2 regions of the Candidatus Clostridium eludens genome follow, and region 2 is predicted to be linked to the other one. Evidence: riboswitches for the same ligand, from Rfam matches in the RefSeq annotation. Region 2 holds a riboswitch; the other holds the start of a gene.
The links. Region 2 has a riboswitch for S-adenosylmethionine ahead of ACJDU8_RS01565 (amino acid ABC transporter ATP-binding protein). Riboswitches for the same ligand answer to the same signal wherever they lie in the genome.

Region 1 (16,004 bases), on a different contig from region 2:
ATTACTATCATTTACAATAAGAGAACCTATAGAAGTATCTCCTTTAACATGTAGTGAATTTGAACCTACATTTGCAACTTTTACACCATTTACTATCACATTATTTAGCGTTACATTACCTTCTCCAAAATCAACTGCAAGTGTTCCATTAATATTTAAATCCTGTAAAGTTATTGAATCAGTTGATGAGGCATTGTACTTAATTTGTACATTCCCATTTACTGTCGTAGCCTTATCTGAATCTACAGGTCCAAAAGTTCCGGTAGTGGAGATTGTATAATCTCCACTATGGTTACCTCCGTCATTTAAATCTGAAACATTGTTTCCTGAACTGCCTGAACTACCTGAACCTCCCGAACTGCCGGAGCTACTTGATGATTCTCTTAAAGAGGATACTGTTATTACTGGATAGCTCTTGCCATCATTTGGAGAAACCTTTGTATCTCCCTTTAAAGTTCCCGTTACAGTTATGGTAACATGATCCTTCTTGGAGGTATTTTGTATTAAATTCCATGCAGATAGCTGTGAACCAGTACCATCAAAGGTTTTTCCATCAGCAAAAGTTGCAAAATTGCCATCAAAATAATAGAATTTATAGCTGCCATCACTTTGGAGGGCCGTTATTCCATATCCACTAGCCGCACAGGACTTCATTGATAAACACATTTTTGTATCATCACCATAGTTTGGTGCATAACTAATAAAACAATCTTCATCCTGAATATACCCTGTAAAAGTCTGTACAGTAGTTGAAGTTCCCGAGCTACTTGAGCCAGTGGTTGAACCTCCCGAACTACTTGAGCCACCTGCTGATATGTAACCATTTATTTTAGTAACAATGTTTTCTGGAATAACACCAGTTCCACCTAAAACTTCAACTTCTGATGAATCAGTTAAATTTGTTTTTAGATAATCAATAGCATTAGCAGTAGATTTAGATGTTTCATTATCCAATAACACCAGCGGTGCTTCATTTTTACCTGCTAATACTGATGCAACTAGAGCATCTGCATAACCATCACCACTTGCATTTGCCACATAAAATTTGGATGTTTTTATATCGCCTTTAAAAGCATCTAGAACTTTAAGATTTGTATCAAACCTATCTGTGCCTCCATTTATCCTTTTTACTCCATTAATGGCTTTATAGGTATCATCATTAATAACAAAATTAGTTCCTACTACGGTAATACTTGATTTATACTGATTTATAAAATCTGTAACAGGTTTTATATAATTTAAATCATTAGTGCCAAGTAATAATATTTGTTCTTTTGCAGCTGCAATTGAAGCAACTGTTAAAGCATCTGAAAATCCTTCTCCTCCAACTAAAATTGCATTAGATGGATCTACTCCCAGTTCTACAAGTTTTTTTGCTACAGCTGCATTAGTTTCATATCTATTAGCACCGCCAAGTTCAATAATATTATAGGAGTCTTTCAAAGAATCTCTAACTTCTTTATAAATAGAGGCATTACCTCCAATAACATATATGTTCTTTGGTTTTAATGTATCCAGTGCTGTTTTTGTGTATAAATTTAAAACTTTTGGAGTAGTTAAAAGTATAGGTGCATCTAATTTCTTAGCCAGTACAGAAGCGCTTATTGCATCTGCATAACCTTCACCTGACACTAATACTACATTATCTGGGGCTGTCCAATTTGTCACAGCAACTTGAGCTGCTGTCTGATACCTGTCAGAGCCACTTGTTCTCGTTACTTCTCCAGATGCTGCTCTAACAGCAGATAAGCTTATATTAGTACTTAGAGTTGTTATTGCCAGTGCAAATGTAAGTACTATAGACAGTACTCTTTTCTTATTCATAACTTTACCTCCTTAAAATCATTAACTAAAACTAACTAAAAAAGGCTAACAACTCCTTTTAATTTAATTAAAAGGAACTATTAGCCTCTAGCTTTCTAGTTAGCTCAAGTAATCTGATAGCATTATTATTTTTTTACTATGTTAATACACTTTAAGCTGTTTGTCAATACAAAACTTATATTTTACAAAAATACTATGGAGATTTTATGGAGAAATTGTTAATATTTTTTTAACTAACTATCAATATACTGACTAGTCATTTATCAAAAGATGCTTTGGGTAATAAAACTATAAATTCTGTCCCCTTATCAAAATTATTCTGTACTGTTATTCTTCCTTTATGTAAATCCACAATAGTTTTAGCTATTGTTAATCCTATTCCAGAACCACCTGTTAATTTATTTCTAGATTTATCTGCACGATAAAATCTTTCAAAAACGGAGGGTAAATCCTCTGGACAAATTCCAATTCCAGTATCTTTCACACTTATTCTTACCATACCTTTTTTTCCTCCCACTCTTATTTCTACCAACCCATGTTCTGGAGTATATTTTAACGCATTGGATATTAAATTTATTATAACCTGACTTATTTTATCTCTTTCGGCAACTATATTTTCACTTCTCCCATAAAGATGGAGTTTTACACCTTTATTTTTAAAATTAGCTTCAAAATTGTATATTATACTTTGTATCTGTTCATAAATGTCATATTCAGTTTTATTTAATTTATAGTTTTGGCTTTCATACTTTGCCAATTTTTCTAGATCTCCAACCAACCTAGTTATTCGCATTATTTCCTCATGACAGCTCATTAATCTTTCCTTGTCTGGTCTCCATATACCATCTATCATTGCTTCCATATAACTCTGAATGGTTGCAAGGGGAGTCCTCAGTTCATGCGCAACATCAGCTGACATTCTCTTTCTCAATAATTCCTGCCTTTCTAAAGTTTCAGCTAAATTATTAATTGTGGAAATCAATAATTTAATTTCTTTTGTTCTAGATTTTTCTTTAACTCTATTTTTAAAATAACCTTTAGAAATGCTTTCTGCTGCTCTAATGACTCTTGTAATAGGATTGCTCAGCCATTTAGCCATAAATCCACCTAATATTAGTGCAAAAAATAAAGAAAATATACCTGTATCTATAAGGAGCTTATTTAGTGCATGAATAAACGCAAAATCATTATCATTATAGTAAAATGGGCCATAATAACCTACTACTACATTTCCTATTTTATTTTTATCATGATAAACTGAATATTCCTTAACCCGGTATTTTCCATCCCAATTATTATAATGTCTGCTCATTTTGTTAACCATGTCATCTAACATCTGCTTACATAACCCATTGTTATGGACAGCTGCATCCCATACTACTTTACCATGATTATCTATTACTTTTATAATCATTCCTTGCTCAATAACATTAACTCCTATATCCTCAATGGCAGTGTAATTCCATACCCCACTATCACTATATTGCTTACCTATTAAGTCAGCTATTTCTTCATTTTTACGCTCCTGGTTACGAATAGTGTATTCCCTGAATTGTTTTTCAAGGAATACATTTGTGAGAATACTTATGGTTAATATACATACAAGGGAAATAAGTATATAGGATAGGGTCAATCTACTTCTTAAACTATCTTTCATATAAAGTACCCCCTAAACACCTCCAAATTTATAGCCTATGCCTCTGATTGTTAAAATATATTCTGGTTCTTTAGGATCGTCTTCTATTTTGTATCTTAAATTCTTTATATGAGAATCAATAGTTCTATCATATCCTTTAAAATTCTCTCCTAATGCAACAGTGATTAACTCTTCTCTGGTAAAAATTTTTCCGGGATATCTAACCATAGTTATTAATATATTGTATTCAATAAGTGTAAGGTTAACTATATTACCTGCTTTTTTAACTTCATAATTTAAATCATTAATTATCAAATCATTATGGTTAAGTGAAAGTAAAGAATTATTTTCTCCAAGCTTATCATCAGTTCTTCTAAGTAAAGCTTTCACCCTAGCTACAAGTTGCCTCGGACTAAAGGGTTTTGTCATATAATCATCTGCCCCTATATCAAGCCCATTAAGTATATCTTCTTCATCTGTTTTCCCAGTAAGCATTATAATAGGAACTTTTGATCTTTTTCTTACCATTTCACAAATATCTTCTCCACAAATATCAGGAAGCATTAAATCTAAAATTATAAGATCAGGATTTATTTTTTTAAATAAATTCATAGCATCCACACCATTATATGCCATATATACAGCATATCCACTATTTTCAAGATAAGATTTTATGACCTCTGTAATCTTCACTTCATCATCTACCACAAATATTTTTTTCTCATATTTATTCACAATAATATTCATTCCCTTCACCACAACCATTAAAAATTTAAAATAGCAAGGATTCTTTTTACAAAAATCTCCTTGCTGCTAAAAATCCCCCTACCTTTTCTCAATTATAATAAGCATAGGTGGGCTATTAATTTGATTGACAAAATCCATTTCAACCACGTTATATTTCTTTTGGTCTAAAGTTTTTACATATTTCTCTAAAGATGTTTTTTCATATTTCCCCTGCTCATGGCCGTAATATACTACCAAAATTACTACTCCATTTTCATCAATTAAATTTAATGCCTTTTTAAGTGCTGCAAGTGTAGTATCTGCCTTAGTTGTAATAGAATGTTCCCCTTTGGGTAAATATCCAAGGTTAAAAATAACAAGTTTCACTTTTTCAGTTATATGATTGTCAATATTTTCATGTCCGTCATTTATAAGCTTTACATATTTAAAAATATTTTTCTCAACTATCTTTTTTTGTGTATTTTTAATAGCATCCTGTTGTATATCAAAAGCATATATCTTTCCTGACTGTCCCACAATTTCCGCTAAAAATACAGTATCATTTCCATTTCCCATAGTGGCATCTACTGCAATGTCTCCTTCTTTCAGTTTCTTTATACATATATCTTTAGCAATAGAAACTGCATTAGTAAAATAATTTTTATTCATAGCTCTGTTAACTCCATATTATATAGTTGTGTAATTAAAATACATTAAAATTATATCATATTTCGTTATTGCAGAAAGTAACATATTTTTAAGATACCTAAATATTGATACGGCTTAATTACTATATATGTAAATCATCACCAGATACCTTCCCACAATCTTCAATTATATATGAAATTAGTACATGTAGGAAGATACCTGGCTATGTTAAACTTGATCTAAATGGAGAAATGAAAAGCTTGTAAGCTAGTGTTTCATTTAAAAGTTTTAGTCTATAAGTCCATGCTCTAAGAATATTTCTTCAAGTCTTTCCTGGCTCATAGGTTTTGGAATTACAAACAGCTCATTTTCTTCTATTGATTTTGCAAGAGACCTATACTCAACTGCCTGATTCTCATCAGAGTCAAATTGTATTACTGTCTGCTTGTGGATTTCAGCTTTTTGAACCACATTATCCCTTGGAACAAAGTAAATTAGCTGAGTGCCTAATTCTTTTGCAAAAGTTTCCAATAATTTCTTTTCATTGTCTACATTTCTACTGTTGCAAATAATTCCACCTAATCTTACTCCACCTTTTTTAGCATATTTTTTTATTCCTTTTGATATATTATTTGCTGCGTAAAGTGCCATCATTTCACCACTTGCCACAATATATATTTCTTTAGCTTTTCCTTCACGGATAGGCATAGCAAAGCCTCCACACACAACATCACCTAATACATCATAAAAAACATAGTCTAAGTCATCAGTATATGCTCCTAACCTCTCCAGCATGTTTATAGATGTAATTATTCCTCTTCCTGCACATCCTACTCCAGGTTCCGGTCCACCGGACTCAACGCATTTTATTCCACCAAAACCTGTTTTCATTATATAATCTAATTCTACATCTTCTCCTTCTTCTCTTAAAGTATCTAGCACCGTCTTTTGTGCAAGTCCCCCTAAAAGAAGTCTAGTAGAATCAGCTTTAGGATCACAACCTACCACCATAACATTTTTCCCTAGCTCAGCTAAACCTGCTGTTAAATTTTGTGTGGTTGTAGATTTCCCTATTCCACCTTTTCCATAAATAGCTACTTGTCTCATATATATGTTCCTCCTCAAATTGAAAATATTATTATTAAATTTATTTAAACTATATTTATCCCGTCACTACCATTGCTAACACCCCCATCGCACTCTGCGAAAGCGATTCACACAAAATTAAAAATTTTGGTTCTCTGCTTTTCTATCAAAGTGGGAAATAAGCACTGCTGCATTCCTGGATAAGTTCTTCCCCTAAAGGATAACGTATTCTAAGCGCTGAAGACACTAAGAATACTGTTAATAATGTTCAGCTGGAGAGAGTTCATCCTTATAAGCAAACTCCATCTGAACCTAAGAATCACTTGATATTAAAATTATGCACTAGCTCCAACTACAGTAGTATATATCTTCTCAAGCAAAGTAAGAGCGCCTCTATATCCTACATAAGATTTTGAAAGTACCAGTTCATAGGACGCTGGAAAACCTACTTCAACTATAGAACCTTTTAATTCTTTAGTCAGATCTCTCTCCCAGGTAGTTCCAAAAATAATAGGCGGTTTATGACCAAAGTCTGTTTTTCTTATTTTTTCATGAATAGTATAACTGTCTTCTTCAAATTCTATATCTACTGAAACATCATCTGCTATTTTTTTATATTCTTCCCGAATACTATTTCTATATCTTTCAGGTGGATCTTCAGTAATAATTTGTATGGCAGGTATTAATCCTAATTGATTTACCAAAAATTTTGTTAAAGCTAAATTATATGCACTGTCACCTATAGTAGCAAACTTTGCTGGTAACCCCCACCAATACTCTGCATAAAAATCAGAAAAATCTTCTAGATACTCATAATACTTCTTTTCTTCTTTTTCAATAAATTCTTCAGCTTTAATTTTATCAATACCTGAAAATTCTACTACTTTCCTTAAAAAACTGCTGGTTTCCTTTGCTCCTATTGGAATTACAGGAATGTGTAAATAAGGCTGTTTATATTTTTTCTTTAATTTTTCTGCTGTCTTAAGACCAAGCCACGGAGATAGTACTAAATTAAATTGTGCTTTTTTAATATTTTTCCACTCTGAAACCCCCGCACTTTCATGTCCAAATAATATATTAACTTTTAAACCTATACCTTCCAAAATTCTTTTGATTTCTGTAAGATCTCCTCTCCAGAAAGTATTATGGTAAGGAAGTAGTGACCACACATTTACAAGCCCCTTTTCTAAAGGTCCATCATAGTCACCTACATATTGATCAATAATAGCTTCTGTAACCAGTTCATGTCCTGTGAAATTATTTCCCTTAAATCCACCTGTTTCTGCATATACTATAGGACGTCCTTCATCCTGAAATTCTCCTACTACAGCTCCTACATCATCTCCCACAGTGTCTGGAATACACCCAGTCATAACTACAAATAAATCTGCGTCTAAGACTTTAAAGGTTGCATCTATAAGTTCTCTTAATCTGTCTTCACCACCAAATACAACTTCTTTTTCATAAATATTTGAACTTGGAACAACAGAACCTCCTCCATAGCCTCCTCCTTGAAATCCATTATAAAAAGCTATGTTGGCAGTTTGTTTGTCCACACAACCCGGACCACAATGGGCAATAGGAATTACTCTAGGAATTGCAAAAGCACTGTGTACAGCTCCCAGGGCACATCCATACCTAATCTGTTCAATAGAATTTGATTTTTCTATAGTTTTATTTATATCTTTTAATTCTATTTCTATATTGGACACTATATCCACTCCTATTCTATAAAGTCACTGCTATTTTTCTAATATATAACATAATGTTGCTTTTCTAATATATAAGGATCCCTCTGATCAAGCCACCATTTTGTATAAGGTAATTTAACATGAGAAGATAGATCCTCATGGAATTTTTTATGTGCAAGTATATCTAAAACAGTTTCTCCTAAATTTAAAATTCCCTGGTAACCTACCGCATGATGTTCATCTCCAAGTGGAACTGCCGGTATACCCATACGGGAAGCTAAAGAGGCAAGTCCTGCATGTCTTATAATAATAAAATCAGGATTAACATTTTTAAGCAGTCCATAGAATTGATACTGCTGTCTATTACTTACACTAAAATTAGGAACATCACCATAGTTGTCTACCAAAAACTTCAGGGAATCTTTAGTAGGATCATTATTATCATATACAGGATCATGATGAAATACTAAGGAACCATCCACCTGAATACCAAGCTCCCCAAGCACTGCAATAAGGCCATGGGAATAAGCTGAGCCTGTAGCTGCATAACCTTTTTTACCACTCAGTAATTTTTTAAGTTCTTTTATCCTGGGTGCTATTCTTTTATGTTCTTTTTCTATATATGCTTCTGCTTTTTCCTCCCTATGGGTAACTCTCGCTAATTCTCTTATCCATGCATCTGTTCCAGCAATTCCATAAGGTTGAGGGGCTTTAACTTCTGGAACCCCAAATTGCTCTTCCAATCCAGCTGCCAGGTAAGAAGATAATGTATGACAAAATGAAACCGTAGCAGCAGCTTCTGAAAGCTGTTCTAGATCCTCTACCTTTGCCATATCCACTACATAGTTAACCCTAAGATCCAATTCAGCTAACATTGGAGTAAATACATCGCTGCCCCAAAGATTAATTACATTTACCAGATCTTCTTGTTTTTTAGAGCTTTTACGAACTATATATTTTAAGATTCCATGCTGGGTAGCATCAAATCCTGTACTCCAGTGCTTTGACCTAAAGCCTTCACAATACATAGGAACAATAGGAATTTGAAACTCTTCATGCAATTTACTTGCCACACTATCTATATCCTCTCCAATAATACCAGTAACACAAGAGGTTGCAACAAAAATTGCTTTAGGATGATGCCTCTCCCAAGCATCCCTTATAGATCGTTCTAATTTTTCAAGTGCTCCAAATACCATATCTGTTTCCTTTATATTAGTATTAATTACTTTCATATTTTCTACAGGTAATTTTCTATTTGCAAGGCCATTACGATATATAGAATTACAAGCTACCTGGCTGGTTCCACAACCTATGGGAGAATGTTGAATTAAAATTGCATCTCTCACCTCTCCTGCCTGACACTCCACCATTCTTTCACTACAGCTTGACCCCTGGGTAAAAGGACCTATGGCTTCACAAAGCCTCTTTCCTCCATTACCTTTACATCCTCCACAGGTATATGCCGAATCTTTAGAAAGCTCTGAAGTTCTTCCGGTTTTCCATCCAATTATAGTGCCAAGGCGTTGTTCACGGGTCTTTACCACAGAAGTGTTTAAGTTAACTTTCATAAATTATCATCCCCTAATAACTATTCCATTAAATTTGCACAAAACTATTTTTTTCTAATATATACGGATCTTTCTGCTCAAGCCACCATTTTGTATAAGGCAGCTTAGTATGCTCTGATAAATCCTGATGAAATCTTTTATGCTGAAGTATTTCCAAAATGGTTTCACCTAAATTTAAAATTCCGCTGTAGCCTATGGCATGGTGTTCATCTCCCAGTGGAGCTGCAGGAATTCCCATTCGGGAGGCCAGAGGGGCTAGTCCATTATGCCTGATAAGAATAAAATCTGGGTTTACATTTTTAAGCAACCCATAAAACTGAAACTGCTGCCTGTTACTTACACTAAAATTAGCAACATCCTCATAGTTATCCACTAGGAATTTAAGAGTATCCTTGCTAGAATCATTATTGTCATATATCGGGTCATGGTGAAATACTAAAGATCCATCTACCTGAATTCCAAGTTCTTTAAGCACTGCAATAAGCCCATGAGAATAAGCTGAACCTGTAGCCGCATAACCCTTTTTACCTTTTAATAATTTTTTAAGTTCTTCTATTTTAGGTGCTATTCTTTTATGTTCTTTTTCTATATATATTTCCGCTTCTTTTTCTCTATGTGTAACTCTTGCTAACTCTCTTAACCATGCATCCGTTCCTGCGATTCCATAAGGTTGAGGTGCCTTAACTTCAGGTACTCCAAAATGCTCTTCTAAAGCAGCCGCCATATAAGAACCTAAAGTGTTACAGAAGGTAACAGTAGCTGCAGCTTCTGAAAGCCTTTCTAAATCTTCCACTTTAGCTAAATCTATAACATAGTTAACTTCAAGTCCTAACTCTGCCAGCATAGGCGTGAATACATCACTGCCCCAAAGGTTAATTATATTTACTAAATTCTCTTGTTTCTTAGGATTTTTTCTAACTAGCTGCCTTAAAATTCCATGCTGGGTAGCGTCAAACCCCGTGCTCCAGTGCTTCGATCTAAATCCTTCACAATACATAGGAATAACCGGAATATTAAGTTCTTCCTGCATTTTGGTGGCTACACTATCTACATCCTCTCCGATTATTCCTGATGCACAGGATGTTCCAATAAATATTGCCCTGGGATGATGTCTATCCCAAGCATCTCTTATAGACCGTTCCAATTTGTCAAGTGCCCCAAATACCATATCTGTTTCTTTCATATTGGTGTTAATTATTTTTATATTTTCTATAGGCAAATTTCTAATAGCAAGTCCATTTCTATATATAGAATTATAGATTACCTGACCAGCTCCACAGCCTATGGGTGCATGCTGAATTAAAACTGCATCTCTTACATTTCCTGCCTGACATTCTACCATTTGCTCACTGCAAGTAGAACCTTGTGTAAAAGGCCCTGTAGCCTCACAAAGCCTCTTTCCTCCATTTCCTTTACAGCCTGCACAAGTAAAGGCAGAGTCTTTAGAAAGCTCTGAAGCTTTTCCAGTTTTCCAGCCAATAATAGTCCCCAGCCGCTGCTCACGGGTGTCTACTACAGAAGTATTAAGATTGAATTTCTTCATATGTTATATCCTCCCTTGATTTAACTAATAAAATACAATTGTTGCCAAAATTATAATTTCTAAATCACATATTTTTTATCATTATCATGAAGTAATTCCCATATTCGATTTCTATTAGAATTAAATTCTTGAGACATCCTTACATTAACGGTGCTTCTGGGCCTTGGAAGGTTTATTTCAATAATCTCTTTAATCCTGCCTGGATTAGAAGCCATTACCACTACTCTATCCGCTAAAAATACTGCTTCTTCAATACTATGAGTTATAAATACAATAGTTTTATTAGTTTCTTCCCATATATTTAACAATTCTTCCTGAAGCAGTTCCCTAGTTTGGGCATCTACTGCAGCAAAAGGCTCATCCATAAGTAAAACATCAGGATCATAGGCTAAAGCTCTTGCAATTGCTACCCTCTGTTTCATACCTCCCGATAACTCATGTGGATATCTTTTTTCAAAATTGCTTAATCCTACAAGCTTAATAAATTTATTACTTATTTCTCTTCTTTTATCCTTTGGTACACCTTTTATTTCAAGGCCAAATTCAATATTTTGTTCTACAGTTCTCCAAGGAAACAGTGCATATCCCTGAAAGATAATACCTCTATCCAGATCTGGTCCTGTAATCAATTTATCATCTATATATATTTCGCCTGATGTAGGTTTAGATAATCCAGCTAGAACATCTAAAAAAGTTGATTTTCCACATCCACTAGGCCCTACAATAGTTATAAATTCTCCTTGTTTTATTTTTAAATTCAAACTATCCAGAGCTAAAAATTCATCCACTTTTTGGTTACCTTCAGATTTTATATTATAAAATTTCTGTACATCTTTAACTATAATTTTATAATCATCAGGCTTTAATTCTTCAACTACTTTACTCACTTAACTCCCCCCCTCTAATCTTCAACTACAAAATTTGGTGATGAATCTTTAGTATATTTATCAAATTTATTCACTTTGGCTCTTTCTTCTGCATTTGGAATACTTTTAATGTTTTTTACGAATCTTTTTCAAGTAATTCTATAGCTTTTTTTATGCCCTGTTCTATATTAAAATACATTTGAAATACCTTTATTCCCTTTTCACGTAATTTGCTTAAAGGCTCAAAACCTATTCTTAATACAAGTACTGCATTGCAATCCTCTATAGTTCTTAAAATATTTGATATTTTATTGTCATGTCCGTCACATTCCTCTATGCCATTGCAATATTTATTTATAATTCTTTTTTCCTTAAATTCAATCTTTCCATTTACTACATCGTATATATAGAATTGTGACACATGTCCAAAATGTGCATCTACATTTACGCCAGACTTAGTTGCAACTGCAAATCTATAATTACTTTCCTTGTAAAGTTTTCCTTTATTTTTAAGATCAATTACATTTTCTCCTTTAAAACCTTCTTCATTGTCACCTCTAAATTCACCGGATATATCCTTATCTAAAGTTCCTATTGCATCTGCTCTACATTGTTTGCAGTGATACATCTGCTTTAAATCTAGCTGGCATTTTTTTCTCATATCATTTAGCTCCAGATCACTCACTGTAGGCATATTTTCAAATACACTGTCTTTAACCGGTATAAGAGGCATAATATTTGTCATATATGCTCCACATTCCTTAACCTTTTTCACTATTTCAGGAATGTGATTACTATTGATTCCCTTTATCATTACAATATTTACCTTGCATATTACACCCTTTTGAGTAATATACCTAAGACCTGACAATTGATTATTCAATAATATATTTCCTGCCTCTTCCCCTTCAAGTACATTGCCTAAATAATTAACAAATTTGTATATCTTTGCACTTATTTTAGGATCAACTGCATTTATAGTTATAGTCACATGAGTGACTCCCAGTCTTATTATTTCATCTGCATAAAAAGGCAGCATCAATCCATTAGTAGAAAGACAAAACGTGATATCCGGCGATTCCTTTTTTATTAATTCTATAGACTTTTTAGTTTCTTCAAAATTTGCCAGCGGATCTCCCGGACCTGCTATACCTACCACAGTCAAATTTTTCACTTTGTTTTTTACTATATTAAATTTATCTCTGGCCTTTTTAGGTGTTAAAACTTCACTGGTTACTCCCGGCCTAGTTTCATTCACACAATCGTATTTTCTATTACAAAAATTACAACTAACATTACACTTTGGTGCTACAGGAATATGCATTCTTGCATACTTGTGAGAAATACAGTTGTAACATGGATGCGTTAATGTCCTCTCCTCTATACTTCTTGCAAAATCTACACTCATATTTTATTTATCTCCTTTCTAGATAACTTAAATATAAAAAAAGACTAAATAAACCGAATAAAATTCAGTTTATTTAGTCTCCAGTGTGTCTGGTCAACTAAAGTATCGAAATTAATATTATATAAGTAAAAAACTTCTCACAGATGAAATGTAAGAAGTTTAAATCTTTCTTAATATCTCATCTTTCAGGTTACCCCGCAGGAATTAGCACCATTGAATAAATAATATTCAGGTTGCCGGGCATCATAGGGCCAGTCCCTCCGCCTCTCTTGATAAGAAATTCTATATTAAATTTTAATCAACTTTAAGTTTCTTTACTTATTGATGATACTATACAATTTTTTAGATGTTTTGTCAATAGTTAATTTTTTATAATTATTATTTTTTATTTTCCACCTACAGTTGACGTATAAATTCTCTCTATCAACTGCAGGGCACCTCTATATCCTATATGACATCTGTTCAGTACTACTGTCTCAGAAGAAGGCGGATCTATTTCTATTAGTAATGCATTTTTTTCTCGTGCTACATCAGATTCCCATGATGAACCTAATATCAATGGAACTCCTGAACCAAAATCGGCTTCTGAAAGTGATTTTTCTGCAAGATAACCATCTTCAATATATTCTACTTCCACAGATACACCTTCTGATAGATTCCTAAATTCCTTACTTATTTTCTCTCTAAATTGCTCTGGCGGATTATCCGTAATGATTTGCTTTACAGGTATAAGTCCAACCTGATCTGATAGAAATTTTGTATAGGCAAGTGTATACGCACTGTCTCCTACAACAGAAAATCGAGAAGGCAAGCCGTACCAATACTCTGCAAAAAAGTGTGAAAAAGAATCTAAAAAATAATAATACAATTCTGCTTCTTCTGCAATGAACGCTTCTGATTTTTCAGCATCGATTCCTGCATATTCAACTAATTGTCTTATAAAAGCAGTAGTAGCTTCCTCACCAATAGGTATTACAGGAATATGCAAATAAGGCTGATTATATTTTTTTTCTAAATGTTTCGCAATATTCACTCCTACCCACGGTGATATTACAAGATTAAATTGTGCTTTAGGAATTTCCTTCCATTCCTTCGCTCCACCACTTTGTGGTCCAAAAAGTACATTTACTTCAAAACCTACGTTCTTTAAAATCCTTACAATCTCCAGATAGTCTCCACGCCAATTTGTATTAAAAAAAGGTGTCTCAAACCACAAATTAATTAATCCTTTTTTCTTTTCACCTTTATAATCTCCAACGAATTGGTCTATGATTGCTTCCACAACAATTTCATGACCTATAAGGTTTGAACCTTTGAAGCCAGCTGTATCTGCATACACTATAGGGTAACCTGCCTCACGGTATTTCTTTACAATTGCTCCAACATCATCTCCTATAAGTTCTCCAGTGCAACCTGTAGCTACCACAAATAATTCACCCTTGTAAATTGCTAAAACTGATTTTATTAAATCATCAAGTTTTTTTTCACCTCCAAATACTATATCATTCTCACCTACATTTACACTGGCAACATTACCTCCACCAGTACTGGTAGAACCTTGAAAACCATTTTCAAATCCCATAAAAAAATATTGTTTGTACATACATCCCGGACCACAATTCGCAATTGGAACACCATTCTTAATTGCTACTGCAGTATATGCACCACCCACTGCACAAGCATAATGGGGATGTACTATTGTACTACTTTTTTTATTTATCTTAGTCTCAGCCACTCTAATCCTCCTCATATATTCTTAAGAAATTTTTTTTACTACGTTTTCGCAGTTTTTTATTTTTTGATTACTTTATTAGAGCTAATAGTTAGAGGATCACCTGCTTACACAGTGTATCCTAAATTACTTAGTCCTGCCCGTCCATAACCAAAGTGTCAGTGCAACTTACTTACACAGTTTTTGCTATTTCATCAAACACTTCAAGTTTTACTCTTTCATCAAGCACTTCAGGATGCTTTGCAAGCAAAAATGGATCATTTTGGCTAAGCCACCATTCATTATATGGACTTTTAACGTGTCTAGAAAGAACCTCATTAAACTTCTTTCTTGCAAGAATATCTAATAGAACCTCACCTGTCCGAATTATTCCATCATAACCAACAGGAAAATGCTCATCACCCATGGCTAAAGATGGGATACCAAGTTTTGCCGCTTCAGGTGCAAGTCCTTGATGTCGAATTATTACAAAATCTGTCTTTACTCGTTTAAATAGGGCATTTAGTTGGAATGCCTGTGTTTTACTTACTGTAAAATTAGGAATATCTCCGTAAGTGCTTATAAGTTCATTCAGCGTATCCTGATTCTCATGTCCACCATCATAAACAGGATCGTGATGGAATACCACAGAACCATCAACACCTATCCCTAATTCACGCAAAACTGAAATAAGACTATGTGCATAAGATGAACCTGTCATAATAAATCCTTTAATTCCTTTAAACTTTTTGCGCAATTCTTCAATTTTGGGAAGTACTTTTTCATGTTCGTTCTTTATATACTCTTCGGTTTCTTTTTCTTTGCCAACAATTTTACCAATTGCCCTGAACCAGGCATCCGTACCTGCAATTCCATAAGGCTGAGGTGCATCAATCTGTGGAACACCAAAATGTTCCTCAAGTGCTGTAGCCATATAAGAACCAAGTGTGTGACAAAAAGTTGCAGTAGCCACAGCTTCCGATGCTTGGGCAAGTTCATCATAGCTTGCCATATCTATCATATAATTTACTCTCAGACCAAGAGGTTTTAACATTTCTGTAAAATAATCAGTTCCCCACAAAGCTACGATGTTAATTAAATCTTTTTGCTTTTCAGGTTTACGTTTTACTATTTGACGTAAAACTCCATGCTGTGAAATATCAAATCCAGTACTCCAGTGTTTTGATCGAAATCCTTCGCAATGTAAGGGAATAACTGTCACTCCAATTTCTTTTTCCATCTCTTCTGCAACACTCTCTATATCTTCACCTATAATAGCAGTAGCACACGCCAT
Region 2 (16,004 bases):
TATTCCATACATCAGTAGTAGGTACACTGCTGTCCCATACTTCCTTAATAGGCAAATCACTCCTCAGTATTTTATCTCCTGTACTCATGATTATTACCCTCTCTATTATATTCTTTAATTCTCTTACATTTCCCGGCCATTTATATGTTTTAAAGGAGTCTACCGCTCCGGCAGTAATTACCTTATTAAAATCATACTTTTTATTAAATACACACATAAAATGACTTATGAGTGGCTCAATATCATCTTTTCTCTCTCTAAGGGGTAAAATTGTAATAGGCACTACATTTAACCTATAGTACAAATCCTCTCTAAAAGTTTTTTTCTCCACCATTTCTTCTAAATTTCTATTGGTTGCAGCAATTACCCTTACATCAATTTTAACAGTGTCCGTGCCGCCTACTTTTTTGATCTCCCCCTCTTGAAGTGCTCTTAGAAGCTTTACCTGCATATCAAGGGGAAGTTCTCCCACTTCATCTAAAAAAATAGTTCCTCCATCTGCCAGTTCAAAGAGTCCTATCTTTCCTTCTTTATTTGCACCAGTAAAAGCTCCCTTTTCATAACCAAAAAGTTCCGATTCTATAAGATTGTAAGGTATAGATCCACAGTCTATTTTTATAAAGCTTTTGCCGTTTCTGCTGCTGTTTTTATGTATATATTTGGCTACTTTTTCCTTGCCTACACCAGTTTCCCCAAGTAAAAGTACAGTAGTATCAACCTTTGCTACTTTTCGTGCCATTTCAAGTGTAGTGAGCATTTTTTCATCTTTTGCTATAATATCTGAAAATTTAAGAAGCTGCTTCTTCATTGCTTCCAGCTGAGAATAATATTTTTGAGTAAGTTCCCTATTTTTTTTCACCTGTTCTTTAAGCTCATAAAGCTCTGTAACATTTCTCACATTTGTAACTACCATTGTTATTTCTCCTATGTCATTAAAAATAGGACTACTTGAAACAACTGCGGTCTTGCCAGTTTTAAATTTCTGTTCTATGGTAACATTTTTCCCACTTTCAAGAACCATAAGAGTACAGGATTTAGAGATATACTTGTTATTTTCAAGGTATCTCATATTCTTTCCTATCATAGCGCTTCTCTCTATTCCGGTAATTTTCTCATAGGATTTATTTAAAAATATAGTATTTGCCTCCCCATCAGTTATATATATACCATCATAAGAATTCTCAATGATTTGGTACAATTGTTTTATTGTAGATTCTAAATCCTTTACATCCCCATTGCTTACACCCTCAAAGCCCAATAACCCCTTATTTTTCATATTACAATCCCCTTTCAAAATTACAAAATACAACAGAGATTTTTTAAATTCACCATAGTTAGTGACTATATAACATTCTCGTATAATATAATTATAACCAAATAACATGAAAAATTATATTATTGATAATAACTATTGTCTATTATAAAATATAACATAGTGTATTAAATAATTTAAAGGGATTTGTAACTACAGTGTTATTTTACAAAGTTCTAATTCGTGTAAAACCCTGCAGGTAAAAAACTTAAGAAATACTATTGCCGGAGAGCCATTTAAGTAGCCAGTTGAAGCTCACCTAAGTTTACATATTGGGTACCTTATTGTATATAAAAGCTATAAAATGTTTCATTGCTTCTGTTAAATATTTGTTTTTATGATATATGATTTTAAACTTCCTCTTAAATTTAATGCCTTTAACAGGTACTTCATAAAGGATTTTGGAAGCTAATTCATTTATTACTGAATGTCTGGAAATGACTGAAACTCCTAATCCTTCTGCAACTGCAATTTTGATAGTATCAGTATTATTACAGGTCCAAGCTGTTTGCCATGTCAAATAGTTTTCTAGCATTTTATCCTCAAATGTTTTACGGGTTCCACTTCCCTTTTCTCGAACAATAAATTTTTCTTTTTGAAGTTCATTAGGCTCAACATAAGACAGCTTTGCAAATCTATGATTACACCCACAAATAAGTATAAGTTCATCATCCATAAATGGTCTGTTTAAAATATCTGGATTTGTTGTCTCTCCTTCTACAAGTGCTATATCAATTTCATCGTGAAGAAGCATTTTTTCAATATTTCTAGTATTTTCCTCATGTACTTTTATATCAATTTTAGAATTTGCTTTTTGAAAATACGAAACAAGTTTAGGTAATACATAAGCTCCGACAGTAACACTTGCCCCAATGCGTATAGAACTATACTGCTGCAAGGTTTTCATGTCATTTTCTAATTCTGTGTTTAACTTAATGATGTACCTGGCATAGCTCAGCACTTTTTCTCCTGCCTGAGTTATGTAAAGTTTTTTTGATAATCGTTCAAAAAGCCGCACGCCATAGTGGCTTTCAAGTTCAGAAATTGCCTGACTAACTGCTGACTGAGATATGAAAAGTGCTTGAGAAGCCTTAGTCATGTTCATTTTATCGCATACAGCAACAAATATATTAAAGTGTCTTAAAGTCATAATACTCCGCTCCTTATACATTAGTATATACTTATTATAATAATAATATAATAATATTTTACTTACATAATATCAAGGTGTATGATGAAAAACAGACAGGAGGAAGATATTATGGAAAAAATAATTAATAAGTTACCAGGAATTATACTTGCACTAATTATAGCAATTCCGGCATGGCTGATTGGAAATGCTTTTCCTATTGTAGGTAGTCCTGTGCTTGGAATTTTATTTGGTATGATTTTGGCATTCTGGAAAAGGCCAATTTATTTTAATGAAGGTATAACCTTCACTGCAAAAAAATTACTTCAGTATTCCATTATTCTTATAGGATTTGGCATGAATCTTTTTAATGTTTTTAAAGTGGGAAAACAAACAATTGTTTTAATGATTTTTACACTGTCAGCAGCATTTATTACTGCTTATCTTATAGGTAAATTATTAAAAATAAATGAAAAAACAACAACCCTCATTGCTGTTGGTTCTTCTATATGTGGTGGTTCTGCTATTGCAGCAACAGCTCCAGTTATTAACGCAAGTGAACAAGAAGTTGCCCATTCTATATCAACTATATTTCTTTTTAATGCTATTGCTGCTTTTTTATTTCCATTGCTGGGACACTTATTGGGTATGAGTAATCAATGTTTTGGACTTTGGAGTGGAACAGCTGTTAATGATACTTCATCTGTGGTAGCTGCTGGTTATTCTTACAGTAATGCAGCCGGCAATCTTGCAGTTATAGTAAAACTCACAAGAACCTTGGCAATTGTTCCAATTACGCTAGCATTGGCTGTCTATACTTCCAAAAAGGAAGCTAAAAGTGAAAATGGCTCTTATAGTGTAAGTAAAATATTTCCTTGGTTCGTACTTGCCTTTGCAGCTGCATCAGTAATTAATACATTTATTTCTCTACCAGTTGTAATTACTAAATTTTTATTACAGAGTGGAAAGTTCGTCATTGTAATGGCAATGGTATCTGTAGGACTAAATACTAATATTGTACAACTTGTAAAAAGTGGTATGAGACCAATTCTATTAGGCTTTACATGCTGGGTAATTTTAGCCCTTACTTCACTTGGAGTTCAACATTTTATAATGAGAATTTTTTAAGAGTTTATAAGTGTATTAAGCTATATAATTAATGCACTTTACTCATGTTCTCTCAGCCTCTCCACAAGAGGATCTTTCCAGTAATGATATCTTATCTCTGGTAGTATTTGTTATTTTTATAATTGTTGGTATGTATTAATTCAACAAAAATGATATATGGTTTTTATAAATTAATTTTCAGTTTTATGTTGTATAAATTGCTTTTTTTTACTATAATAATTAAAACTACTGCTAAAGGATAGGAGTGATCATTATGTCTTATGTTGATTCCGTACTGGAAGAACTCATTAAAAAAGATGCCTCGCAAAAAGAGTTTATTCAAGCTGTCACGGAAGTTCTGAATTCTATTAGACCTGTAATTGATTCTAACAGCCACTTTAAAGAGATGGGACTTTTGGAACGTATAGTGGAGCCGGAACGGGCTTTGATGTTCCGTGTACCTTGGGTGGATGATAACAAAAAAATAAGGGTAAACCGTGGATTTCGTGTGCAATTCAACAGTGCCATTGGCCCTTATAAGGGAGGACTTCGTTTTCACCCTTCTGTTAATCTCAGTATTATCAAATTTCTTGGTTTTGAGCAGATCTTTAAAAATTCGCTAACTGGTATGCCTATCGGAGGCGGTAAAGGCGGTGCAGATTTTGATCCCAAAGGTAAATCCGACCATGAAATAATGGTATTTTGTCAGAGTTTCATGACTGAACTCTTTCATCATATAGGACCAGATACAGATGTGCCTGCTGGTGATATTGGTGTTGGAAGCCGTGAAATTGGATATCTTTATGGTCAGTATAAAAGACTAACTAATCGTTTTCATGGTGTTTTAACTGGTAAAGGGTTAACTTACGGGGGATCATTAGCCCGCACCCAGGCAACCGGTTATGGTGTAATTTATTTCGCAGAAGAAATGCTGAAAATTAAAAGCGATTCCATTAAAAACAAGAAAATTACTATTTCAGGTTCAGGTAATGTAGCTATCTATGCTGCTGAAAAAGCCACTGCATTAAATGGGAAAGTCATAGCTCTTAGTGATTCCACAGGTTGGATATATGATAAAGAAGGGGTAAATTTAGAAACAGTGAAAAAAATCAAGCTGGTTAACCACGGCCGTCTCAGAGATTATGTATCCATTCACAAAAATGCAGAATATCACCAAGGTAAAGGTATATGGTCCATTCCTTGTGATATTGCCCTGCCTTGTGCCACACAAAATGAACTGGATGCAAAAGATGCCTCAACTCTCATTAAAAATGGTGTAAAAATGGTTGTTGAAGGTGCAAATATGCCTATAACCATTGAGGCTGTACAACTTTTACAAAGTGAAGGAATACTCTATGCCCCTGGAAAAGCGGCCAATGCCGGCGGAGTGGCCACTTCTGCACTGGAAATGAGTCAAAATTCCATCCGTACAAGCTGGACTTTTTATGAAGTTGATACCCGCCTGCGCCACATTATGTCCAGCATTCATGAGCGTACCTACGATGCAGCAAAAACTTATGGTCACAAAGGAAACTATTTAGTCGGTGCCAATATAGTCGGCTTTCTAAAAGTAGCAGAAGCTATGATGGAGCAGGGAATAGTTTAATTTTAAAAGCAGCTATTACTGCTTGCAGTGATAGCTACTTTTCATAAATTACCTTTCCAACTTCTTTCCTCAACTTATCTAATAACTCTTTAATTACAGGATAGTATTTTTGCTTTATAAGCTGTTCAGCCTTTAAAGCAGCTTCTTCTTCATAAGTATGTGCCATTAAATTTCTTTTATTCAATGCATCAATCCATACATGACCATCTGTAATCAACTCAATTTGAAAGGCTGTTTGTATAGTTCCCCTAGGACTTTTTACCTGGAATCCTTCATGTTCTAAATAATCTTTCATAGTTTTCCATGCCAATTCAAAAGTGTATTCAAAACACTGTATTAATCCTTGGACTTCAAACTTATTAAGTTCACCTTTTTCTATAAATTCCATTAATTGAAATACAGCTTTATTATAATTAGAAAATCTTTGTTTCCAACGTATATCATCACTCAACTATGAATACTCACCCCTTTAAACACCATTATTTCTATTTCCTTTATTATATCACAAAAAAGAACAGATCCTTTTAAAAAATAATACGGTAAAACTTAACCAAATTATATCAAAGTTTAAAATTTTTTAGCAAATAGATAGGGCAAAATGCTTGAATGTAAGCATTTTGCCTTATCTTATATAGATACGTATTTTTCCACTTTCAGTTCAATTTTATTTTGAATTGAAGACAGCACCGTACAAAATATTAAATATATAAATGCAGCTTCACTATATAGCCACAAAGGTTCATAGGTTGATGCTGTTATTCTTTGTGCCACCTGAAACATTTCAGTTAAGGTAATACTGGCAGCAAGTGAAGTATCCTTAACCAGTGATATAAAAGAATTAGACAGAGGCGGTACAGAAACCCGTACTGCCTGAGGCAAAATAATACGTCGGATTACTTGAATATTAGTCATGCCTATAGAAAATGCCGCCTCCCATTGACCTTTAGGTATTGATAAAATAGCAGCCCTAATTATTTCAGAATTATACGCTCCCACGCTCAATGTAAATCCAATAATAGCTGCAGGCAGTGGATCCATTGTTATACCTACCGCTGGCAACCCGTAAAATATGATAAATAATTGAACTAATAAGGGAGTTCCCCTTATAATCCATACATAAAAACGTGCCACTAATACAAAAGGTTTAACATTTGATATACGAGCTAAAGCTGTTATTAATGCAAGAACTAACCCCAAAATAAACGATTCTAATGTAAGTGGTACAGTAAATTGAATGCCTGCTTTTAACAAAGGGAAAAAAGAATCTTGTAATATTTGTATTATTCTTATTGCTCCATCACTTATATGCATATTATCACCCTATCACTATTTGGATACATCGGAATTAAACCATTTATTAGATATTTTTAGAAAAGTTCCATCTGACTTCATATCAGCTAATGCCTTGTTTACGGCATCTACCAATTCTTTATTTCCTTTTCTAAACATAATTCCATTGGAAGCTGCATCTGGTTGTTCATCCACTACCTTCACTGCTATATCTGGTTTTTGCTTTTTTAAATCTAAAAAAGATATATTATCATTAATAGTTGCATCTGCACGTTTGGAAAGTATTAAATCAATGGACTGATTAAATCCGTCATCTTGTACAACCTCCGCATTATAAGATTTAGCAAGTTCAGCATAATTACTAGTTAATGTTTGTGCGGATTTTTTACCTTTTAAATCTTCAAACTTCTTAATATCTTCATTGTCCTTAGCAACTATAAGCGCTCCCTTTGTAACTATATACGGAGTTGAAAAATCATACTTTTTCTGACGTTCTGGCTTTATTCCAACCTCATTAACTATAATGTCAAACCTTTTAGCATCTAATCCAGCAAATATTCCATCCCATTTTGTTTCAACAAATTCAGCTTTTACACCTAAACGTTTGGCCACTTCTTCTGCTATTTCCACATCAAAACCAGTTAACTTTCCGTTTTTATCGTGAAATGTAAATGGCGAATAAGTTCCTTCAGTACCAATTTTTATTACTCCATCTTTTTTTATTTTGGATAATAAATTATTATCACTGGTTTGATTAGCTGTGGATTTATTGTCATCTTTACTAGATGCACATCCTGTAACAGCTACAGCAAATATTAATAAAACGCTAATTAATAGACCAATTTTTCTCATGGTTATACCCCCTATAAATTAATAATAATTATTTACTTTAAAATTTTTGTAATACTGCAATATGAATTTAAGTTTCATAATTTAGTTAAATTGAACCTGTTCTAAAAATTTTATAGTTCGCGGATTCTTAGGATTATCGAATACCTCCTCTGGAGTTCCTTGCTCTACTATATTTCCACTATCCATAAACATGACTCTATCTGCTGCTTCTTTAGCAAATCTCATTTCGTGAGTTACAATAATCATTGTGGTATCCCTTTCAGCAAGCTTTTTTATAACATCCAGTACTTCTCCAACCAATTCAGGATCTAAAGCAGATGTAGGTTCATCAAATAACATTATATCCGGATTCACAGCCATAGCTCTGCCTATACCAACTCTTTGCTGCTGACCGCCTGATAACTTCGATGGGTAACAATCTCTTTTATCCACCAGTCCAACCTGTCTTAATATATCCATTGCTATCTTCTCCGCTTCAATTTTATTTAATTTTTTTACTATAGTTAAATGTTCCATAATATTTTCTATTGCCGTTTTATTATTAAAGAGATTATAACTTTGAAATACCATAGATGTATGCTTCCTCAATTCATGTATTTGCTTTTTAGTTATTTGTTCAAAATCTATTTTTAATTTTCCTATTTCTATGGTACCTTTGTCTGGAGTTTCTAAATAATTTATGCATCTTAACAAAGTTGATTTTCCTGTACCAGAAGGGCCTATTATTGCAATAACCTCCCCCTTTTTTATTTCTAGGTCAATACCCTTTAAAACTGTAAGTTCACTAAACTTCTTGTATAAATTTTTAACTTTTATCATTTCATAAAACAACCTCCCTTTCAATTGGTTTAAAATAAAAAAGCTATTTTTCTTAAACAAGAAAAATAGCTTTTAACATCCCAAATTAATTTATAAAATGGCCACTTTTCTCATCTTTCAGAGTATAAAATAACTCTGCAGGAATTAACACCGATACATATTAAAATAAATGCCGGTTGTTGGGTTTCATAGGGCCAGTCCCTCCACCTCTCTTGATAAGAACCTAGTTTATTAATTTTTTAATATTTCACATTACTTGTGCTTTACACATTATACTAATTATATTCTTATGTGTCAATTATTAAATAGCAAAATCATAAACCTTTAAAATAAAATTATTTAAAAAATGTATTGACATTATATAAAAATATATTTATAATACTACGTAAATATTACTGAACATATTAAATTGATTGGTTTTTATTATATGTGAGGGTTGCTAAAATAAAATTTAATAGAATCATAGATCAAATAAGTATGTGTTGATATTTAGTTGACCAGAAAAACTGGAAGCTAAATTTTATTCTTACATTTTGTAAGAGTAAAATTTAGCTTTTTTTAATTAGTACATTGTAATTATTTTTTTTACAATACTTTTTTCAAAAACGAAAAAAGTAATTGTTAAAAATTATTACAGTACAAATAACAGATATGATATATAGAATAAAAAGTCGAAAAACAATAGATCTTCATAGTGTATTAAGTTTTTTAAAATACTTATTTCAAAAATGAAAAAAGTATTCATTAAATTCTATCAATGTAAGAGGTGTACCAGTGAGAGATAATTCCAATATACTAAAAAGTTTAAGCTTTGAAGAAAAAAAAATATTTAATTTGCTTCAGAAAAATGGACATTTATCTAAAAATGAAATTTCGTCTATGACAAATATTAAATTGACCACATTAAAGTATGTTATGGAACCTTTAGAAAAAAGCAAAATAGTAGTTGAAAGTTGTATAGGAGAATCTACAGGCGGGAGAAGGCCAATTTTGTATGATATAAACGTAAATGATTTTTATATTATAGGCATTGATATATCAATACTCTATACTCAGGTAGTTATTACAAATTTAAAAATGAAAATTTTGTATAAGGAACTATTTCATATGGATGAGTCTTGTACTCCTTGTGAAACTGTAAAAAAAATAGTAGAAATTGTCAACAGAGCTTATGCAGACCTAAACTTGAGTCATATGAAACTCTTAGGCATAGGAGTAGGATCTGTTGGACCTTTAGATATAAAAAATGGGATCATAAAAAACCCGGTTGACTTTTTTGCAGATAGTTGGACTAACGTACCCATAAAAGAAATGTTAGAGGAAAAATTAAAATGCCCTGTTATAGTTGAAAATGGTGCAAATGCAGCAGTTGCTGCAGAATATTTTTACGGTGTGGGAAAAGGAATCGAAAATATTGCTTTTTTTAATTGTGGTATTGGAATAAGAACAGGAACAATTTCCTCAGGAAATCTTATAAGAACAATAAATGACGAAGAAGAAGCCTTTGGACACATGACAGTTGACATTGATGGTGAACAGTGTAAGTGCGGAAATTATGGCTGCTTAGAATGTTATTCCACCATCAAGGCAATAATAAAAAACATTTCCCGAAAAATCAAAAAAGGTAGACATACCATTATAAATAAATCTGTAGAAGAGATTGATTATAACGATGTTTGTTTAGCAGCTGAGATGGGTGATGAGCTATCAATAGATATAATTACAGATGCTGCATTGATTTTGGGAGCAGGTCTATCTAATTATATAAAATTATTAAGTCCTAAATTGGTTATATTAACAGGACCTTTAATAATAAAATCAAAACTTTTTTATGATGTTTGCATTAATAGTACATTGAAAAATTTAAATTCTACCAAAAGTAAAAATGTAATTTTTAACCGCTGCGGGTATTTCAGTGGTGATGCCATATCAATAGGTGCTTCAGCTATGGTAATTGAGAAATGCTTAGAAAATGAAATATAATTTCTGCTAAAAGAGTTGAAAAATGGAGTGGATTAACACTTGTATAACCCTGCAAGTGATTATTATTCATATTTATTATTAAGGAGGTAGTAAAAATGTCAAAAAGTTCAAGGAAAATAATGCTAAGGTTATTAATCCTGACACTGATCGGAACATTTTTCGTGGGATGTTCCAATAATCAGCAAAATGGTAGTACTAATTCGAAAAAGGAGGTGGTAAAAATCGCTATAGGATATCAAACAGTCACTTCTCAAACTTGGGGAGCATTAATTATAAAAAATAAAAAACTCTATGAAAAGTATTTAGAAGAAAAATACCCCAACAAAGAATTTCAAATTGAATGGTTTAATGCCCAGTCAGGACCACCACTAACTAACAATATGGTAGCAGGAAAACTTCAATTTGCATTTATGGGAGACATGCCAATACTTATTAACGGAGAAAAAGGACAAACATCTCAAAATTATAAGTCAGTATTCCTAGCTTTTGATGGAAAGGGAGAGAAAGGAAAGAATCAGGCAATCTTAATACCAAAGGATAGCAAAATTACTTCAGTTAAAGATCTAGTAGGAAAAAATGTATCTGTACCTTTAGGTTCCAGTGCACACCGCATGCTGCTTAATGAATTAGACAAATACGGAATAACTGATAAGGTTAATATCTTAAATCAAGATGTTACCGTTGGAATGACTAACATAGAACAAAATAAAATAGATGCCCATGCTTCTTGGGAGCCATTCCCAAGCCTTATAGAAAATAAAGGAATTGGAAAGGTACTAGTAGATGGCAGTGATACAAATATAGATTATTTAGATGGAGTTGTTGCAGATAGAACATGGGTAGAAAAAAATAAAGATTATACAATAGCACTTTTAAAAGCATTGACAGAAGCCCATAAATATATAAGAGAAAACCCTGAAGATGCAGCTAAAATATTTGCAGAAGAAAGTAAATATCCAGTAGATGTGACAAAAAACATCGTTAAGAATATAAGATTTGATTCTGTTATATATGATAAGGATAAAGTTACTTTAGAAGGCAGTAAGGATTTCTTAAAAAAGCTAAATAAAATTAAGGATGTAGATTTAGATAAATTTATTGATGATGAATATATAAAACAAGCATATAAAGAATCTAATCTTCAATATCCAAGTACAGATTCACTAAAAGGTGATTGGCAGCCTTTAAAATAAAGGAGATGACAATATATGAAAGAAAATACTACTTCTTATTCTAAAATGAAAAAGATATTATGCAAAGTATTTTCAATTTTGGTATTCATTATTGTATGGCAGCTATTGGTTAATTTAAATATAAAAAGACCATTAATGTTTGGAAATTTACCATCACCATTAGATGTTTTTCGAACTCTTAAAACAATCATAATTCAGAAAGAATTTTACCTGCATGCTTTATACAGCTGCATAAGAATTTTTATAGGCTGCATCGTAGCACTTCCCATAGCAGTAATATTTGGATTCTTAATTGGGTTAACCAAATTTGGAGAAAACTTTATACTGCCTATTTTCGATATGCTAAGACCTATTCCCCAAATTGCCTGGATTCCTATAGCAATATTAACATTTCCATCTGTAGAAGGAAGTATTATTTTTATAACTTTCTTAGGAGCATTCTTTCCCATACTAGTTAATACCATTGCGGGAACACAAGCTGTTAATTCACTATTAATAGAAGCCGCAAAAAGTATGCATGCAAGCAAATGGCAGTTAATAAGATATGTATCTTTTCCAAGTGCTGTTCCTAATATTTTTACTGGACTTACCATAGGTATCGGAAGTTCCTGGATGAGTGTTATAGCTGCTGAGATGATATCGGGCAAATATGGAATAGGATACTATACCTGGACTTCATATACTTTAATGGAGTATCCCGAAACAATAATAGGTATGATAACCATTGGTGCTATAGGAGCAATATGCTTTTCTCTGGTGAGGAAATTAGAAAAAAGCATACTGATGTGGCGTGAATAATGGAGGTGAAGAGTTTGACAATTAAAGTTAATAATGTTTCTAAGGTATATAAAATTAGAGGAAAAAAGGAAGTCTTGGTATTAGAAGATGTAAATTTAACAGTTAATACAGATGAATTTATATGCATTTTAGGCCCTTCAGGCTGTGGAAAAAGCACATTACTAAGAATAATTGCAGGACTTGATTCATCCACAGAAGGAATTGTTCAAATAGATGAACAAACTATAACTAAACCAAGTAGAAATAGTTCTGTAGTTTTTCAAGACTATGCATTATTTCCCTGGAGAACTGTTGTACAAAATGTAGAATTTGGACTCATATTAAAAAAAGTGTCACGAAAAAAAGCTAGAGAAAAAGCATTAAAATACTTACATATTGTTAATATGAGTGAATTTAAAGATCAATATATACACCAATTATCTGGAGGAATGAAACAAAGAGTGGCTATTGCAAGAGCTTTGGTAATGGAACCTAAAATTCTTTTAATGGATGAACCCTTTGGTGCATTGGACACATTTACCAGAATTCAGCTGCAAGACGAGCTAATTAACATATGCAAAAACAGAGTACTAAGTGTGGTATTTGTTACACATGACATTGATGAAGCTATTTATCTAGGAGATAAAATTGCCATTATGAAATCTAATCCAGGTAACATAAATTCCTTAGTAGAAATCCCATTAACCAAACCAAGAAATCGAACAGATTACAATTTTACACATTATAGGAATCTCATATACAAAGAATTTTCATTAGTAAAAGAATTTGAACCTGAATATAATATTTAACTTTGGGAGGTTGAGAAAATAATGAATTTAGAAATTATAAATGCTGATGTAGTTATTCTAGGCGGTGGAAGTGCTGGCACAATTGCAGCAATTAAGGCAAAAGAAAAAAATCCTGATGCCTTTGTAATAGTGTTAGACAAAGGACCCATAGAAACTTCTGGAGCAATAGGAAGAGGAATGGATGCCCTTAACATTGTAGCATCCCCTGGATACTCTACACCAGAAAATGTTGTAGAGGCTCTAACCAAGGTTACTGAAGGCGTTTTAGATCAAGAAACAGCTTATGTACTTGGAGAAAAAAGTTTTCAGGTAATAAAAGATTTAGAAGACTATACAGAAAGAAAACCTGGAGACTTGTTTCCAATTGATAAAAATGGAAATTATAAAGTGAACTACCTCCATCCCGTAGATCACCCATTATATCTTGCAATGGATGGAGAGGATATAAAAAGAGGACTAGCCAAAAGAGTTAGGGATTTAGGAGTTAGAGTTTTCGATTTCACACCAGCTGTAAAATTATTTACAACCGACGGACAGGTTTCAGGTATACTTGCATTTAATATTCGAACAGGACAAAAACATCTAATAAAAACCCCTACAGTAATCCTTACAGCAGGAGCAGTAGGTAAATTCGGATTGCCAAGAGATGGATATTTAAGTGGATTATATGAATTTCCAGGAAATACAGGAGAAGGGTATTCACTAGCATACCAAGCTGGAGCTAAATTAATCAATCTGGAATGCTTTCAAACTAATCTTTTAATGAAGGATTTTAATGGACCAGCCTGTGGATATGTTGTAATACCAAGGGGTGGTTATGGAGTAAACGCATTAGGCAAAAAATATTGGACACACGGTTATTGGTCAGGAGATATGTTTTTAGCTGTTTGGCGTGAGTTTATAGAAGGAAGAGGTCCTGTGTATCTAAAAATGGATCATCTTCCAGAAGAAACAATAGAAGGATTGGAAAAAATCCTCTGGGGAACAGAAAGGACAACTCGAGGTTTGTTCCATGAGCAAAGAGGAGAAGACTATAGAAAATGGGATTCAGTAGAACAAGGGATGGAAGAAATCACTTTATGTAGTGGTCATAGTATGTCAGGAATAAAGGTCAATAAATATGCAGAAACCAGCATACCAGGACTATATGCAGCTGGAGATTGCGCAGCAGTTCCACATCAATATCTTACTGGAGCATTTGTATTTGGCAGTATAGCCGGCCAGCGTGCAGTGGAATATGCAAAGTCACATAAGGCAAAAGAAATAAATGTAGATTTAAAAGAAGTTATTGAAGAAATAGAAAGTCCTATAAAATTAGAAACTGGATTATCAGCTCAAGATGTTGAATATAAAATCAGATCTAAAATAAGCCAATACCTGACACCGCCAAAAAGTGATCCACTTATGAAAAAATTGCTTTGGTGGATTGATAGAATAAGAAGAGAAGATATACCTAGAATAAAAGTTGATGACTATCACAATCTTATAAAGGTTACTGAAGTTAAAAGCATTTTAGATTGTGCAGAAATGGCAGCAAAAGCTTCACTATATAGAACAGAAAGCAGATGGGGACTTGGACATTATCGCTTGGCATATCCTCAAAGAGACAGCCAGTGGAATAATAAATGGGTAGTAATACAAAAAAATCAAGAAACTAAAGAAATGGCATTATTTAAGGAAGCCGTTCCACCACATAAATGGAAATTTGAAGAAAGACTAGAATATGAATATCCAGCATTTAATTTAAATATAGGAAAGGGATATATCCCTCCTGAAAATGACAATAGAGATTCTTGGATAGAAGAAAAAGTCAAAAGAGAAGGATTCGTCATTCCTAAGAGAATTATTCCAGGAGGTAACGAAAATGAGTAAAAACACTAAAAGGAGTTATCAATGGATAAGCTTTAATAAGGATAAGTGCATTTCATGTAATAAATGCGTTAATTATTGTCCTAGAGATGTTTTAAGACTTGAAGAAGATGGAATACCTTTCATGAAATATAAAGATGACTGCTGGTATTGTGATATATGTTCATATATTTGTCCTAAAGGTGCTATTAAATTAGAAGAAGTTCCATATTTAATAAAATAATAGAGCCTATAAAAATAATGAGTTCCCTCCTATTATATATGACGAATAATTGCCAAGTAAATTGGCAAACTATAAAAAAATGTATTTTAGGAGGGAAATAAAATGTTAAAAAAGAATATTAAAATAATATCTGCTCTAACTATTTTAGCTTCATTAAATATTAACTGCATGACGGTTAATGCTTCATCAGCAAAAAATATATCTACAGCAAATGAAATTACCACACCATCAAAAAATAATGCGCGTAAACATTTGGACTATAAGTCCCGTCTTGATGAACTGGTAAAAAATAATGTGATAACTGCCAAACAAGAAAATGCAGCACTGGACTTAATAAAACCCAATGATTTTCATGAATTTATGAAGGAAAAGCATAAGTGTTCAAAAAATAAATTAGACAATCTAGTTAAAAACGGTACTTTAACCAAAGAACAGGAATCTTCCATAAAGGAAATAATCTCCTTTTCCAAAAAACAAGGAAAAAACTTTAGGGGTTCTTTTAATAATGGATTGGATGAATTGGTGAATAATAAAACTATAACTAAACAACAAAAGACAGAAGTAGAAAATTTATTTCGCTCCTGTAGAAAAGAACATATTGAGAATGTAAATGCATTTTTTAAACAAAAATTTGATACCCTTGTAAAGAATGGAACAATAACACAAAAACAGGAAGAAGCCATGATTAAAAGTTTAATGCCATTTAAGCATAATTCATAGCAATGTTCTCCAGGGGTTAGTCCCATAGCCATCAACCTAAATAGTAACAATGGTTGAGGCTTTTTTTATGCATATTTATTAATAAGAAAAGGAAAACAGAACAAATTATCTACTCTGTTTTCCTCAAAAATAGGCCACATTAAATTTCTGTTTAACACCATATTTGTATGAAATATCTCTTTTTCAATCTTATACTGCTGCTGTGGGCATGTAAACTACTTTTCAGGTACCTGGCTGAAACGATTCAAATAGTTGAATTGGTTCTTCAACTTCAGGAGAATTGTATAATTCAAATGGATCTATATCTAAACATTC

Region 1: it holds a riboswitch for S-adenosylmethionine, as region 2 does, so the genes downstream of both, nifB (nitrogenase cofactor biosynthesis protein NifB) here and ACJDU8_RS01565 (amino acid ABC transporter ATP-binding protein) in region 2, are expected to answer to the same signal.

What each region holds. Positions count from the first base shown of each region.
Region 1 is NZ_JBJHZX010000021.1:53,489-69,492, reverse strand. Features, by position in the region: gene ACJDU8_RS14525 (cell wall-binding repeat-containing protein) at 1-1,824, opposite strand, end outside; gene ACJDU8_RS14520 (sensor histidine kinase) at 2,081-3,481, opposite strand; gene ACJDU8_RS14515 (response regulator) at 3,494-4,207, opposite strand; gene mnmM (tRNA 5-(aminomethyl)-2-thiouridylate-methyltransferase MnmM) at 4,286-4,855, opposite strand; gene nifH (nitrogenase iron protein) at 5,123-5,941, opposite strand; gene ACJDU8_RS14500 (nitrogenase component 1) at 6,256-7,632, opposite strand; gene ACJDU8_RS14495 (nitrogenase component 1) at 7,671-9,182, opposite strand; gene ACJDU8_RS14490 (nitrogenase component 1) at 9,211-10,725, opposite strand; gene ACJDU8_RS14485 (ABC transporter ATP-binding protein) at 10,785-11,612, opposite strand; gene nifB (nitrogenase cofactor biosynthesis protein NifB) at 11,728-12,999, opposite strand; SAM riboswitch class I at 13,175-13,278, opposite strand; gene ACJDU8_RS14475 (nitrogenase component 1) at 13,385-14,734, opposite strand; gene ACJDU8_RS14470 (nitrogenase component 1) at 14,904-16,004, opposite strand, start outside.
Region 2 is NZ_JBJHZX010000002.1:24,799-40,802, forward strand. Features, by position in the region: gene ACJDU8_RS01530 (sigma-54 interaction domain-containing protein) at 1-1,276, opposite strand, end outside; gene ACJDU8_RS01535 (LysR family transcriptional regulator) at 1,578-2,462, opposite strand; gene ACJDU8_RS01540 (YeiH family protein) at 2,574-3,569, shown strand; gene gdhA (NADP-specific glutamate dehydrogenase) at 3,823-5,154, shown strand; gene ACJDU8_RS01550 (nucleotidyltransferase substrate binding protein) at 5,189-5,605, opposite strand; gene ACJDU8_RS01555 (amino acid ABC transporter permease) at 5,782-6,465, opposite strand; gene ACJDU8_RS01560 (amino acid ABC transporter substrate-binding protein) at 6,481-7,296, opposite strand; gene ACJDU8_RS01565 (amino acid ABC transporter ATP-binding protein) at 7,378-8,115, opposite strand; SAM riboswitch class I at 8,223-8,337, opposite strand; gene ACJDU8_RS01570 (ROK family transcriptional regulator) at 8,890-10,098, shown strand; gene ACJDU8_RS01575 (ABC transporter substrate-binding protein) at 10,194-11,291, shown strand; gene ACJDU8_RS01580 (ABC transporter permease) at 11,307-12,089, shown strand; gene ACJDU8_RS01585 (ABC transporter ATP-binding protein) at 12,095-12,877, shown strand; gene ACJDU8_RS01590 (fumarate reductase/succinate dehydrogenase flavoprotein subunit) at 12,899-14,749, shown strand; gene ACJDU8_RS01595 (4Fe-4S dicluster domain-containing protein) at 14,742-14,969, shown strand; gene ACJDU8_RS01600 (hypothetical protein) at 15,072-15,689, shown strand; gene ACJDU8_RS01605 (DUF2442 domain-containing protein) at 15,912-16,004, opposite strand, start outside.